DNA from 2 places in the Aliirhizobium sp. YIM B11859 genome. Region 2 is predicted to be linked to the other one. Evidence: predicted binding sites of a transcription regulator. Region 2 holds the regulator's gene; the other holds the start of a gene.

Region 1 (7,475 bases), on a different contig from region 2:
GAAAAAGACGCAGATTTCCGCCATCACACCGATGCACCACAGCCCGGCGATCACGCCATTGGAAAAGCCCATCGACTGCCACTGGATCGTACTGAATCCATAAAACATGCCATGGCTCGACTGGATCAACGAAGCGCCGATCAGAAGCAGGTGCACCTGCCTGAATGGCAGAGCGCGGGTTTCCACGCTACGGCCTGCGGGACGGTTCATGATCTCTGGCCCCAGCCGCGGCACGACGAAGGCGACGGCGAGCGACGCGACAAGCACCAGCGCCGCCATCAGCGGCACGGTATCGGTGCCGATCACCGAGGACAGATTGCCGGCGGCAAGCGTCATCGCAACGAAACCCACCGAGCCCCAGACGCGCATGCGGCCATATTGGAAGCCCCAAAGCCTCACGCCGGAAATGGCAATCGCTTCCACCATCGGCGCATAAGGTGCAAACAGTGCAGCCTGAAGGCCGACGATCGCCAGAACCAGCCAGAAATCGCTGCCGGTGAAAAGTCCGACGACGGAGAGAAGCGAAAGCGCCGAGGACCAGACCAGAATTTGGTAGGGCTGGCGGGCAATGCCGGCCAGCGTTCCGGTGCTGGTCGCCACGGCGACCTTGCAGATCACCTGGACCGACAGAACCGCCGCAATCTGGAACGGGCTGAAACCGCAACTGGCGAGCCAGACCGGCAAATAAGGCACCAGTATCCCGTTCAGCGACAGCGGCGCTGCATAAGCAAGGGAGCAACGAAACTGGAATTTGACTGGCGCGGCAGGCAGGGTTGCTGATGTTGGCGTAGACACGGAATCACGGATGTCGGTGACGATATCCGAAAGCTATCACGGCCCGACATCATGCAAAGCAGAATTGTGAAAACCGTCAGCAACAACCAGCGCCCGTCTCATGAAGCCGGATTCCGCCCCTGTCATGCATCTCCTCACGGCCGACAGCGTCGCCTATGACCGACGCTGCAGCGCTTTGGAGACGGATATTCCAGGGGGTCAGGCGGCCTGCATGTCCTTGGTCTCGGATGGTGCCGGAAGTGCGTGCAGTTCGGCGGTCGAGCGGATTTCGCGCCAGGTGATCAGTTCCAGCTCACCGTTCATATTTTCGGCGATCGCCGTGCAGCTTTCCACCCAGTCGCCGGTATTGACGTAGTGGATGCCTTCGATGTCGGTCATGACGGCATGATGGATATGGCCGCAGATGACGCCATCAACCTTGTTGCGGCGGGCCTCGTCGGCAACCACTTTCTGGAACTCGCCGATGAAGTTGACCGCGTGCTTGACCTGCAGCTTGGCCCAGGCCGAGAACGACCAGTAGGGCATGCCGAGGCGGCGGCGCACGGCTGCGAGCACGACATTGATGGCAATCGCCGCATCATAGGCCCAGTCGCCGAGATAGGCGAGAAGGCGGGCATTGCGGACCACGACGTCAAATTCATCGCCGTGCAGGATCAGATATTTCTTGCCGTCAGCCATTTCGTAGATGGCGCGGTCGGCGACCTCGATACCGCCGAAATGGGTGCCGGGGAAATCGCGCAGGAACTCGTCGTGATTGCCGGGAATGTAGACGATGCGGGTGCCCTTGCGTGCCTTGCGCAGCACCTTCTGCACCACGTCGTTGCAGCCCTGCGGCCAGAACCAGCTGCGCTTCAGCCGCCAGCCATCGACGATGTCGCCGACGAGGAAGACCGTATCCGCTTCATGATATTTGAGGAAATCCAGGAGCAGTTCTGTGCGTGCGGCCTTCGAACCGAGATGCACATCCGATATGAACAGGGTCCTGAAATGCCGCGTCTCATATGTGCCAGTCACGGAAGCCATCCTTTCGTCTTGCGCCTCGTGCCCTGAAAACCAGACTCGTGTTTCAGGATGATGACAGGGGCCGGTTTTCGGGCTTTGGGGCCTGTGTCCCGATTTCCGCGAGGACATAAAATTAGCTGCTGTTCCGCCGATAGTATTGATGTATGAGAAACCGCATCTCCCTACATGGACTGAGATTTAAGACTAAGGCAGGAGTGAGTATGGACGCCCACGAGAACCCCAAATCGGCACCGCCGACCAGCGCCGACCTCGACGAACAGGCACTGTTCTTCCACCGGCATCCGCGTCCCGGCAAGCTGGAGATCCAGGCGACCAAGCCGCTCGGCAACCAGCGCGATCTGGCGCTTGCCTATTCTCCGGGCGTCGCAGCCCCCTGTCTTGCGATCCGCGACAATCCGGATATGGCCGCCGAATATACCGCGCGCGCCAATCTCGTCGCAGTCGTCTCCAACGGCTCGGCCGTGCTCGGGCTCGGCAATATCGGCCCGCTGGCATCCAAGCCGGTGATGGAAGGCAAGGCCGTCCTGTTCAAGAAATTCGCCGGTATCGACGTGTTCGATATCGAGATCGACGCGCCCGGCATCGATGCGATGGTCTCGACCGTCGCGGCTCTGGAGCCGACTTTCGGCGGCATCAATCTCGAAGACATCAAGGCGCCGGAATGTTTCGAAGTCGAGCGTCAGCTGCGCGAGAAGATGAACATCCCGGTCTTCCACGACGACCAGCACGGCACGGCGATCATCGTCGCAGCGGCGATCCTCAACGGCCTGGAACTCGCCGGCAAGTCGATCACCAATGTCAAGATCGTCACCTCGGGCGCCGGCGCTGCGGCACTGGCCTGTCTCAACCTTCTCGTGTCGCTCGGCGCGAAGAAGGAAAACATCTGGGTCCACGACATCGAAGGCCTCGTGTATGAGGGCCGTGTCGAGCTGATGGACGAATGGAAAGCCGTCTATGTGCAGAAGAGCGACAAGCGGGTACTGGCCGACAGCATCGACGGCGCCGACGTCTTCCTCGGCCTTTCCGCGCCGGGCGTGCTGAAGCCGGAACTTCTGGTGCGCATGGCGGACAAGCCGCTGATCATGGCGCTTGCCAATCCGACACCGGAAATCATGCCGGAACTCGCCCGCCAGGCGCGTCCCGATGCGATGATCTGCACCGGCCGCTCCGACTTCGCCAACCAGGTCAACAACGTCCTTTGCTTCCCGTATATCTTCCGCGGCGCGCTCGATTGCGGTGCCAGCACGATCAACGAGGACATGAAGATGGCTGCGGTCAAGGCGATCGCAGCACTTGCCCGCGAGGAAGTCTCCGACGTTGCCGCCAAGGCCTATAGCGGCGAAACGCCGATCTTCGGTCCTGACTACCTGATCCCCTCGCCGTTCGATCCGCGCCTCATCCTGCGCATTGCACCGGCCGTTGCCCGCGCTGCTGCCGAGACCGGTGTGGCCGCCCGCCCGATCCAGGATTTCGACGCCTATATGGACGAGCTCAACCGCTTCGTCTGGCGCTCCGGCTTCGTCATGAAGCCGATCTTTGCCGCTGCCAAGGCTGCCGAAAAGAAGCGCGTCATCTTCGCCGAGGGCGAGGATGAACGGGTGCTGCGCGCAGCCCAGGTTCTTCTCGAGGAGGAGATCGCAAGGCCGATCCTGATCGGTCGCCCGTCGGTGATCGAGGCAAGGTTGAAGCGTTTCGGCATCCGTATCCGCCCGAATGTCGATTTCGGCGTCGTCAATCCGGAAGACGATCCGCGTTACCGTGATTATGTCGACGACTATTTCGCGCTCGTTGGTCGCGCCGGGGTCAACCCGGAGGCGGCACGCACGGTCGTGCGCACAAATACGACCGTAATCGGCGCGCTTTCGGTCAAGCGCGGCGAAGCCGATGCCCTGATCTGCGGCCTCGAAGGGCGTTATGACCGGCATCTGCGCGACGTCAACCAGATCATCGGCAAACGCGAAGGCTCCTGCACGAATGCCGGCCTGAGCCTGCTGATCACCCAGCGCGGCGCGATCTTCCTCACGGATACGTTCGTCAACTACAATCCGACGGCGGAAGAGATCGCCGAGATCACCATCCTTGCTGCCCAGGAAGTCCGCCGCTTCGGCATCGAACCGAAGGCGGCGCTGATGTGCCATTCCAACTTTGGCTCGCGCGATTCCGAAAGCGCCCGCAAGATGCGCGCCGCGCTCGCCATCATTCGCAGCAACGCGCCGGAGCTTGAGGTGGACGGCGAAATGCAGGGCGGTTCGGCGCTCAACGAAATCCTGCGCAAACGCGCCATGCCGGACAGCCCGTTGCATGGCGAAGCCAATCTGCTGGTCTACCCAAGCCTCGACGCGGCGAATATTTCGCTCGGCATCGTTCGGATGATGATGGACGCGCTGCATGTCGGCCCGATCCTGCTGGGGACCAAGATGCCGGCACATATCCTGTCGACGACCGTCACCTCGCGCGGCGTCGTCAACATGGCAGCACTGGCTGTCGCGGAAGCTTCGCAGCCGGTGCCGTTCGCGCCGGCACAATAGCCGAGCGGCTGAAACAAACCAGCATGCGGGATAAGGCAAGCCTCCCGCATGCTGAGCATGACATTGTTGATCTGCCATCAATACGATGCGACAGGTGAAACATGATTTCCGTCAAGGTTCGGACACTGACATCGCTGCTGATTGCCTGTTCGGTATTGCCGCAGGCGGCATTTTCGCGTGATGTCGAAATATGTGCCAATCTCTACAGGCGCCTCAACAGCACACCGCAGATCATCGGCACCAGCAGCAATATCCGCCGCTACGCGCAGGATCTCAGCGCCATGAATGCGGATATCCGCCAATTGCGCATCGACATGCGCCGTCAGGGCTGCGGCGGCAGCGTCGTGACGCTGGGCGAGAATGCCAATGGCGATGAATGCGACCGCATGCAGGAAACGCTGCAGCGGATCGAGGATGAGCGGGCGGGCCTGGCCGAACAACGCAATAACAGCCGCTCGCTTCTACAGCCATCCGAGGAGCGGGTAGCGATTCTGTCGGCGATCCGCGCCAATAGCTGCACACCGACCGATCTCGATACGCAGACGGAGCTTGAGGACAAGGAACGCGTCAAGATCCGCGGCATAGCACTGCCCGGCCCTGACGAACCGCAGACCGGCGCAGGCTTCTATGAGGCATCTCCGCGCGCTCCGCAAAGCGATACCGCCAATTCCAGTATCACCCATATCGGCAGTCCCCGCCCGGTGACGGCGCAGAAGGAAGCGCCGGTCCAGTTTCCGCCGGACCGTCCCTACGATCCGGACAGGAAGGTGCGGGCAATCGGGCCGCAATTTTTCCCGGACGAGAATATCGATCTCGCCAATCCCAAATCGAGCGGCCCGCAGCAACAGCAGTAATTATTTGACGCCCCAGCCGTCCTGATAGACCAGGTCTTCAAGAGGCAGGCGCTGGCGCCATCCCTTGAGCGCCAGTTCGGGTTCCTGGTAGAGCGCATCCACATAACCGAGGCAGAGCCAGGCGACGATTTCAACGCGCTCCGGGATGCCCAGAAGCGCCCGCATGTCCCCGTCGCGAAAAATACTGACCCAGCCGACGCCGATGCCTTCCGCCCGCGCGGCCAGCCAGAGGTTCTGGATGGCGCAGACGGTGGAATAGCTGTCCATGCGCGCATTATGGGTGCGTCCGAGCACGACCGGCCCTGCCCGGTCAGGATCGCAGGTGACGCAGATCGATAACGGGGCCTTGCGGATGCCTTCGAGCTTCAGGCTCCGGTAAGTGCTGCGTTTCTCCTCGGGAAACATTGCCTCGGCCTCGTCATTGGCCGTCGAAAACGCTTCCCAGGCCGCCTGCCTGACCTTTTCGTCACGGACAAGAATGAAATTCCACGGCTGCATGAAACCGACAGAAGGCGCCGCATGGGCTGCGTCCAGAACGCGCCGAAGCGTGTCGTCGTCTATCGGATCGGCGAGGAACTGGTCGCGCACGTCACGCCGCGTTTCTATGGCGCGGTAAACGGCGGCACGCTCGCCTGCGGAAAATGGTCCGGCCGCAACAAGGCCGTCGCCCGGAGGATCGGGCAGCAATTCAGGTCGCATCGTTTTTCCCCAACAATGCCTGGAGCCCACATGTCGCCGGATGAGGCGATCACGACAAGCCCCGCAACCTGTCCGCCGTCCGCGCGGATCGGTCCATCACGCCAGGCCGGTCTTCTGACTTGGCTTCATCCGACCATCGCAGCCTTCCCGGAAGTAATCCAGTGGCCAGGGTTTGCCCCTGATGCGATGACCATCCGCCTCACAGCGTTGGGCACGTGCCGGAATTGCGCCGGCTTCCCGATTCTCCCGTCACAGACGGGCACCTGACGGGCCTGTTATGCTGGCTGGACCGGATTGGCGCAAGCCCGTTCACGTCGAAGGTGAATACCGGACATAGGCGAATTCGTCGCCATCGGGCGACCAGTTCGGCGAGTTCATCGTGCCCTGCCCGCCGAAAAGCTCAAACAGGGTTTCGACATTGCCGCCATTCATGTCCATCAGCCGGACCCGCACGTCAAGGTCGCGCGGATGATCGAAGACATCGCCGTCATAGGAGACGAAAACCACCTTGTCACCCTTCGGTGACGGATGCGGAAACCAGTCGCCATAGATGCTGTCGGTCATGCGTTGCGCCTCACCGCCTAAAGACGGTGCGCGCCAGATCTGCATCTGTCCGGTTCGGCTGGAATTGAAGTAGATCCACTTGCCGTCCGGGGAATAATCCGGACCGTCATTGCGGCCCTCCCCGAAGGTCAGCCGCATCTCCTCGCCGCCATCGATGCCGATCGTATAGATGTCGAAGACCTGATCGCGGATGCCGCAATAGGTAAACGTCCTGCCGTCCGGCGACCAGCCGTGCCAGTAGGATGGCAGCTCGGGCGTCACCAGGCGCGGTGTCCCGCCTTCAGCCGGCAGCACGTAAATCGCCGACTTGCCGAACTCGACCTTGTCGGACACGGCGATCAGTGTGCCGTCCGGCGAAATGCCGTGGTCATTGTTGCACAAGGTCGCAAAACCGGTCTCGATCTTTTCCGGCGCAACGTCACCCTCCAGAGACAGCCTATACATCAGACCATCCGCATTGAGCATCAGATAACGCCCATCGGGCGACCAGTTCGGCGCTTCGAATAGGTCTTCCGTCTGCCACAGGACACGGCTCTGACGGTTTCGGATATTGTAGATCTCGACGGAGCTTCGAAACGCCATGGCGGTTACCGATCCCGAAAACGGTTGGTGATCGGGTAACGGCGGTCGCGGCCGAAATTCTTTTTGGTGATCTTGACGCCCGGCGCCGATTGCCGGCGCTTGTATTCGGCAAGATAGAGCAGGTGCTCGATGCGGTGGACGGTCGCCAGATCGTGGCCGCGGGCGACGATTTCTTCGGTGCCCATTTCCAGTTCGACGAGGCATTCGAGAATGTCGTCCAGCGCCGGATAGGGCGGCAGCGAATCCTGGTCCGTCTGGTCAGGGCGGAGTTCGGCCGATGGCGCCTTGGAGATGATGTTCTTCGGGATCACTTCGCCCGACGGTCCAAGCGCATCCGGCGGCACATGCCCGTTGCGCCATTCGGCGAGCGCATAGACCTGCATCTTGTACAGGTCCTTGATCGGGTTGAAGCCGCCATTCATGTCGCCGT
Region 2 (7,475 bases):
CCGGATGCGTCGCCGTACTGCAACTATCACGCCAAGCTCGCCTATCAGCCGGTCCACGACCGCCGCAGGGCTGCATCCCGCTCCTGATCCAGGACGCGAACATCCAAAAAGCGGGCTCGATGCCCGCTTTTTTGTTTGTCCAGGCCTAACATGTCCCATCTGCAATGCAGCCTTGCCGGCTGCCGGCTTGCTGATTGACTTCGGAATCCCTATTTATGTACCAGCGAGGACGGCCTCCCCCAGCATGGGTACCAATCGTCGGGACGACCCGGCAGAACCCATGGGGTCAAAGTCATGCGCAGCACGGGCGACCGTATCCGTCACGCCATCAGCTTCGAAGTCATCGGACTGGCAATCTTCACACCGCTCGCGGCCTTCGTATTCGGATTGCCTGTGGAGCATGTGGGTGTCGTGGGCATTGTTTCGGCAACGCTGGCGACCGGATGGAACTATTTCTACAATCTGGGCTTCGATCACTTGATGCAGAAATATCGAGGCGGAACGCAGAAGGGGCTGGCGCTCCGCGTTCTGCATGCCGTGCTGTTCGAGCTCGGCCTGTTGATCGTGCTGATGCCGTTCATCGCCTGGTATCTCGGCATCAGCCTGATGCAGGCGCTGGTGATGGATATATCCTTCGCCCTGTTTTACCTGGTCTATGCGTTCTTCTTCAATATCGCTTATGACCGGCTGTTTCCGCTGCCCGAGTGGCAGAAGGAAGCGAAGGCCTGAGAACTGCCCGGCTAAACAGTTCAGCCCGAGGCGGAGGACCGCGCCCGGGCTGAAAACACAAAGGCAGGCCTGATTTGGAGATCAGGATTCCATCGAATAACCTGCACCGCGGACGGTGCGGATGACATCCTGCATGTTGGAGAAGTTGAGCGCCTTGCGCAGGCGGCCGACATGGACGTCGACAGTGCGTTCGTCGACATAGATGTCATGACCCCAGACGCCATCCAGAAGCTGCGAACGGGAGAAGACGCGGCCCGGCGACACCATCAGGAATTCCAGAAGACGGAATTCCGTCGGGCCGAGTCGAACCTCACGGCTCTTGCGGTGGACGCGGTGGGTTTCGCGATCAAGCTCGATATCGCCACAGCGCAGCACGCTGGAGAGAACCTCGGGCTTGGCGCGGCGCAGCATTGCCTTGACCCGCGCCATCAGCTCCGGCGTCGAGAAGGGCTTGACGACATAGTCGTCGGCGCCGGTCGCAAGACCACGGACCCGCTCGCTTTCCTCGCCCCGGGCCGTCAGCATAATGACCGGAAGCCGCTCGGTTTCCGGCCGCATGCGCAGTCGCCGGCAAAGTTCGATGCCGGAGACGCCAGGCAACATCCAGTCAAGGATCAGCAGGTCGGGTGTGCGCTCCTGCAGCCGGATCTCGGCCTCGTCGCCTCTCAGTATCGTTTCAACCTCGTAGCCCTCGGCTTCGAGATTATAGCGAAGAAGCACGCTCAGTGCTTCTTCGTCTTCCACGACCGCTATTCTTGGCTGCATACTCAATTTGCTCCGTCACATCACCCCAATCGGCTCCCGATCGGGGCTTACTCCGCTATGGCGCCGACCGTGTTCGACGTGTCGTCCTTCGGACGCTCACCTTCGAGCTGCGCACCTGTCGTCATGTAGTAGATGGTTTCAGCGATGTTGGTCGCGTGGTCGCCGATGCGCTCGATATTCTTGGCGCAGAACAGCAGATGCGTGCAGGTGGTGATGTTGCGCGGATCTTCCATCATGTAGGTCAGGAGTTCACGGAACAGCGACGTGTACATCGCGTCGATCTCTTCGTCGCGAAGCCTGATGATTTCCGCCTTTTCAGCCGAACGGCTTGCATAAACGTCCAGCACATCCTTGAGCTGCACCGCAGCAAGATCCGAAAGATGCTCCAGGCCGCGTGCGAGCTTGCGGGGTACACCCGTTCCCTGCACGGCGATAACGCGCTTGGCGGTATTCTTTCCGAGATCGCCAACACGCTCGAGGTCAGCTGCGATACGCAGCGTGCCGATGATTTCGCGCAGGTCGGCAGCCATCGGCTGGCGCTTGGCGATCGTGACGATTGCCTTGTCCTGGATCTCGCGTTCGGCGTGATCGAGAATGACGTCGTCAGAAATCACCTTCTGTGCAAGCGCGGAGTCGGAATTGACCAGCGCACGCACGGCGTCGCCGCACATCTGTTCCGCAAGACCACCCATCTCGGAGATGCGGCGGCGGAGATATTTCAATTCTTCGTCGTAGGCCGACAGGATATGACTTGATACCATTTTCTTGTCCTTAAGATCCGTGAAAGGCAGCAGGCGTCGGCGATCAATCAGCCGAAGCGGCCCATGATGTAGTCCTGGGTGCGCTGGTCATCCGGATTGGTGAACATCTTGTCCGTGTCGTTTTCCTCGACGAGCTGGCCGAGGTGGAACATGGCGGTGCGCTGCGAGACGCGGGCGGCCTGCTGCATCGAATGCGTGACGATGACGATCGTGTAGTTGGCGCGCAGTTCGTGGATCAGTTCCTCGACCTTGGCGGTTGCGATCGGATCGAGTGCCGAGCAGGGCTCGTCCATCAGGATGACTTCCGGCGAGACGGCGATGGCACGCGCAATGCAGAGACGCTGCTGCTGACCGCCCGAAAGCCCGGTGCCGCCTTCATGCAGACGATCCTTGACCTCCGTCCACAGGCCGGCGCGCTGAAGGCTTGCCTCGACGATCTGGTCCATATCGGACTTGCCGCGGGCAAGGCCATGGATGCGCGGGCCATAGGCAATGTTCTCGTAGATGGACTTCGGGAACGGGTTCGGCTTCTGGAAGACCATGCCGACACGGGCACGCAGTTCCACGACATCGATTTCCTTGTCGTAGATATCGTCCGTATCGAGCGTGATCTTGCCGGTGACCCGGCAGCTCTCGATCGTGTCATTCATGCGGTTCAACGTGCGCAGGAAGGTCGACTTGCCGCAGCCGGAAGGTCCGATGAGGGCGGTGACCGTGTTTTCGCGAACGTTGAGGTTCACGTCGAAAAGCGCGCGCTTTTCGCCGTAATAAACCGACACGTCCTTGCCAATCATCTTGTACGCGACTTCATTCATCTTCTTGTCCAGCGCCTTCTCAACTGCTGCTTCTGACAACATATTCATTGTGTCGATCTCCTACCACCGGCGCTCGAACCGCCGCCGCAACAGAATTGCACCCACGTTCATGACGATCAGGAACAGGAGCAGGATGATGATTGCTCCCGAGGTTCTTTCGACGAAGGCGCGTTCCGCCTCGTTTGCCCACATGTAGATCTGCACCGGCAGCGCGGTCGACGGATCGAGCGGCGTCGTCGGATAATTGGCGACGAAGGCCACCATGCCGATCAGCAGAAGCGGCGCGGTTTCGCCGAGCGCATGCGCAAGGCCGATGATCGTGCCGGTCAGAATGCCTGGCATGGCGAGCGGCAGGACGTGATGGAAGATGGTCTGCATCTTCGACGCGCCAAGGCCAAGTGCGGCCGCCCGGATCGACGGAGGAACTGCCTTCAGCGCCGCACGGGTGGCGATGATGATTGTCGGCAGGGTCATCAGCGTCAACACCAGGCCGCCGACGAGCGATGCCGAGCGCGGCAGGCCCATGAAGTTGATGAAGACCGCGAGACCGAGGAGACCGTAGACAATCGACGGCACGGCCGCCAGATTGTTGATGTTGACCTCGATCAGGTCAGTAAACCGGTTTTTCGGTGCGAATTCCTCAAGATAGATCGAGGCAGCGACACCGATCGGCAGGGCGAGCACCAGCACGATCACCATCATGTAGAAGGAGCCGATCAGGGCGACGCCGACGCCGGCTGCTTCCGGACGGCTGGAATTGCCGTTGGCGAAGATGCCGGTGTTGAAATGCTTGGCCAGCGCACCACTCGACGCGAGCTGGTTCATCCAGGCGACCTGCTGGTCGGAAACCTTGCGGTTGCTTTCCGTGACCGAGAGATCGATCTGGCCCTTGAAGGCCGAGTCGATATCGCCGGCAGCCAGCAAGGACACAGTCTGGGTGGTGCCGATGATTTGCGGATTGGCGATGACCATGTCGCGCAGCTCGCCACGCACACCGTCGGAAACCATCTGACTGACTGCGCGAAGGCCCTGACGATCGCTTTCGGCGACGCCGAGAGCCTTGGCCACCGCGTTGCGGGCGATGAGCGGATAGTTCGCCGTCATCAATTTGGTAGGGTTGCTGGCGCGCTCGTTATCCTTGTCGATGATCTGCTCGGAAAACTCGACCGGAACGGTGATCATCGTCTGCTGGAAGGCGGTATAGCCCTTGGACACAACCGACCACAGCAGAAGGAAAAGGAAGAGGATGCCGAAGGCGAGCGCCAGCATGCCATAGGCACGGAAACGTCGTTCTGCAGCATAACGGCGCTTGATGCCGATATCGCGGCGAGCGGGCCTTGCGGCGGCGCCGGCGGGGATCGAAACCACGTCGGTCATTCGTACTGCTCCCGGTATTTGCGCACGATATAGAGCGCGTAGATATTGAGGCAAAGCGTGATCACAAAGAGCGTGATGCCGAGCGCGAAGGCCACAAGCGTCTGGGGCGAGGTGAACTCCAGATCGCCCGTCAGCTGGTTGACGATCTTGACCGTCACCGTCGTCATGGGCTCGAACGGATTGAGCTGCATGCGGGCGGCAACACCGGCGGCCAGCACGACGATCATGGTTTCACCGACGGCACGCGACGCGGTCATCAAAAGAGCGCCGACGATGCCCGGCAGAGCCGCCGGCAAGACGACCTTCTTGATGGTTTCGGAGCGGGTTGCACCCAGGCCCAGCGAACCGTCACGCAGGGCCCGTGGGACCGCGGTGATGATGTCGTCCGACAGCGAGGAGACGTAGGGGATGAGCATGATGCCCATGACAAAGCCGGCTGTCAGCACGCTCTGTGCCTGGATGAAATTGGCATAATCGCCGGTCACGAGACCGTTCAGCTGCGACGAGATATCCCGTAGGAAGGGCCCGACCGTGGTCAGCGCGAAGAAACCGTAGACGATGGTCGGAATACCGGCCAGAACCTCGAGCAGCGGCTTTGCGACGGCCCGAACCTTCGGGGCCGCATATTCCGACATGTAGATTGCCGAAAACAGGCCGCTCGGAACCGCAACGAGCATGGCGACGAAGCCGATATAAAGCGTGCCCAGCAGAAGCGGGATGAGGCCGAACTGACCTTCCGAGGCCGTTGCACCGGCTGCGGCAAAACGCGGATCCCAGACCGTGCCGAAGAAGAATTCCCATGCCGGTACGCGGCCGAAGAAGTGGGCCGCCTCCGACAACATCGACATGATGATGCCGACGGTGGTCAGAATGGCGATCGAGGAGGCGACGACCAGCGACCAGAGGATCACTCGTTCGACCCTGTTGCGGGCCCTGAAACGCGGCGCGATCCGAACGTAGGACAGTCCCGCGCCGACAAGTGCTGCAATCAGGACGACGGCCGTCATGATGCGGACGCTGATCTTGTTCATCGCATTGAGGTCGCCGGCCGAGCCGACCATGTAAGGCTCCGGATCGCCAGCGAGCGGGATGCCCTTGGCGCCGAGCGCGTTGCGCAACTCGACCGGATTGCTGCCGACACGATCGATTTCATCGAGTGTCAGCGCATTCATGCCGCGGGCAAGCGAGCTTACCATGCCGAAGCTCAAGCCCTGCTCCGCCGGCGTGCGGGCCTTCACCTCATCGGGGAAGCCGTCGCGGATGACGGAATTGACATAGAGGGGGCTGGCGATGAGCCATGCTGCAAGAATGAGCGCGGCCGGAAGGACGGCGCAAATTGCAACGAAGGAACCGTAATAACCGGGGCGGGAATGCATCTTCGACGATACACCGCCGGAGATCGCCAAAGCCTGCCGCATCCCGGCAACGTAACAGACGATCGCGATGATCGCCAAAATCAACAAGATCAGTGGTGTGCTCATCACAATCCCCCGGCCTACCGCCTTCGGCGGCAGCCAACTACCGCACAATTCCCGTCATCGGAACCGAATACATTCCCAGGCACCCATGTCGATCAGCGCAGTGATCGATCAGGGCAAAACGGCCTAAAGGCCGAAAACGGCGCCGCCAGAGGCGGCGCCGTGTCGTTCATTACATGGTCTTGCCAGCTGCGAAGTCCTTGCGGACCTTTTCGCGCTGATCGTCCGGAGCGGCAACCAGGCCGTATTCAGCCAGCGGGCTTTCCGGGCCAACCATGTCGTCAGAGATGAAGAACTCGACATATTCCTTCATGCCCGGGACAACGCCGAGATGGGACTTCTTGACGTAGAAGAACAGCGGACGGGAAACCGGGTAGGTGCCGTTCGAGATGGTTTCCGTGGAAGCCGTGATCCCGTTGACGGTCGCGACCTTCAGCTTGTCCTTGTTGTTTTCATAGAAAGCGAGACCGAAAACGCCGAGACCGGTCTTGTTGGCGGCGATACGGGCAAGCGTCTCAGGATAGTCGCCGTCGATGTCGACAGCAGCGCCGTCCTTACGGATGGCAACGCACTTGGCAGCAGCCTGCTTGGCATCGGTGATTGCAGCCTTGATGACGTCAACAGCACCGGCTTCCTTGCAGCCTTCAGCCATGACCTTCTCTTCGAAGACTTCGCGGGTGCCGTGCTTGGTGCCCGGGATATAGGCAGCAATCGGGCCCTTCGGCAGAGTCGGGTTGATGTCCGACCAGTTCTTGTAAGGGTTGGCAACAAGCTTGCCGTCAACGACGACTTCAGCTGCGAGAGCCTTGTAAATGTCCTTCGGCTCGATCTTCATTTCGCCGTTGCTGGAGTCGGTTGCGAATACGATACCATCGTAGCCGATACGGATTTCCTGAACTTCGGTAACGCCAGCGGCCTTGCAGGCCTCAAGCTCGCTCTTGCTCATCGGACGCGATGCATTGGCGATGTCGATGGTGTCTTCGCCTGCGCCCTTGCAGAGTTCCTTGATGCCGGCGCCGGAGCCGCCCGATTCAACGACCGGCGTCTTGAAGTTAGGGAAGGTCTCGCCGAAGGTTTCGGCAACGATCTTTGCATACGGCAGAACCGTGGAGGAGCCAGCAACCTGAACCTGGTCACGTGCAGCGGCAGCGCCGGCAAATGCGACAGAGGCCACGAGGGCAGCTGCGGAAAGTTTCAACATGTTCATCAATATTCTCCCATGATGGGTTTTGTGAAAGCGTCTGTCGCCGGCTTTCGCGCTTGCCGGCTTCTGGCCCGCTGGTATTAGCGGCCCTTGACCTCAGCTTTTATGTCACTTCGATGAAACATTTGTGACAAATTAAAATATTGATTTTACTTACAAAAATCATCGCACAGCTGTGCAGTGCGAATTTAATATGTCAGAATCTGACGGTAAAGTCGGAACCCTTGCCAAGTTCGGACTTCACGACAAGCCGGGCACGGTGGCGCGTGAGGATATGCTTGACGATGGCGAGCCCCAGACCGGTCCCCTTTTTCGATCGGCTGTCGGCGACGCTAACCCGATAGAA

What was found. Region 2 encodes PhoB, which activates phosphate uptake and scavenging genes when phosphate is short. Its sites were predicted from a motif close to TGTCATNNANCTGTCAT; they were not measured.
Region 1: the regulator PhoB is predicted to act here: its motif matches at 1,859-1,875, upstream of AC2GXZ_RS14720 (UDP-2,3-diacylglucosamine diphosphatase).

Annotation. Positions count from the first base shown of each region.
Region 1 covers NZ_JBXHAY010000003.1:505,496-512,970, reverse strand. Annotated here, with positions in the region: gene AC2GXZ_RS14725 (MFS transporter) at 1-795, opposite strand, end outside; gene AC2GXZ_RS14720 (UDP-2,3-diacylglucosamine diphosphatase) at 994-1,818, opposite strand; gene AC2GXZ_RS14715 (NADP-dependent malic enzyme) at 2,019-4,346, shown strand; gene AC2GXZ_RS14710 (hypothetical protein) at 4,448-5,200, shown strand; gene bluB (5,6-dimethylbenzimidazole synthase) at 5,201-5,887, opposite strand; cobalamin riboswitch at 5,987-6,181, opposite strand; gene AC2GXZ_RS14700 (TolB family protein) at 6,209-7,045, opposite strand; gene AC2GXZ_RS14695 (NAD+ synthase) at 7,051-7,475, opposite strand, start outside.
Region 2 covers NZ_JBXHAY010000002.1:723,662-731,136, forward strand. Annotated here, with positions in the region: gene AC2GXZ_RS09705 (GcrA family cell cycle regulator) at 1-87, shown strand, start outside; gene AC2GXZ_RS09710 (PACE efflux transporter) at 295-729, shown strand; gene phoB (phosphate regulon transcriptional regulator PhoB) at 811-1,494, opposite strand; gene phoU (phosphate signaling complex protein PhoU) at 1,542-2,255, opposite strand; gene pstB (phosphate ABC transporter ATP-binding protein PstB) at 2,303-3,118, opposite strand; gene pstA (phosphate ABC transporter permease PstA) at 3,131-4,447, opposite strand; gene pstC (phosphate ABC transporter permease subunit PstC) at 4,444-5,928, opposite strand; gene AC2GXZ_RS09740 (substrate-binding domain-containing protein) at 6,098-7,132, opposite strand; gene phoR (phosphate regulon sensor histidine kinase PhoR) at 7,326-7,475, opposite strand, start outside.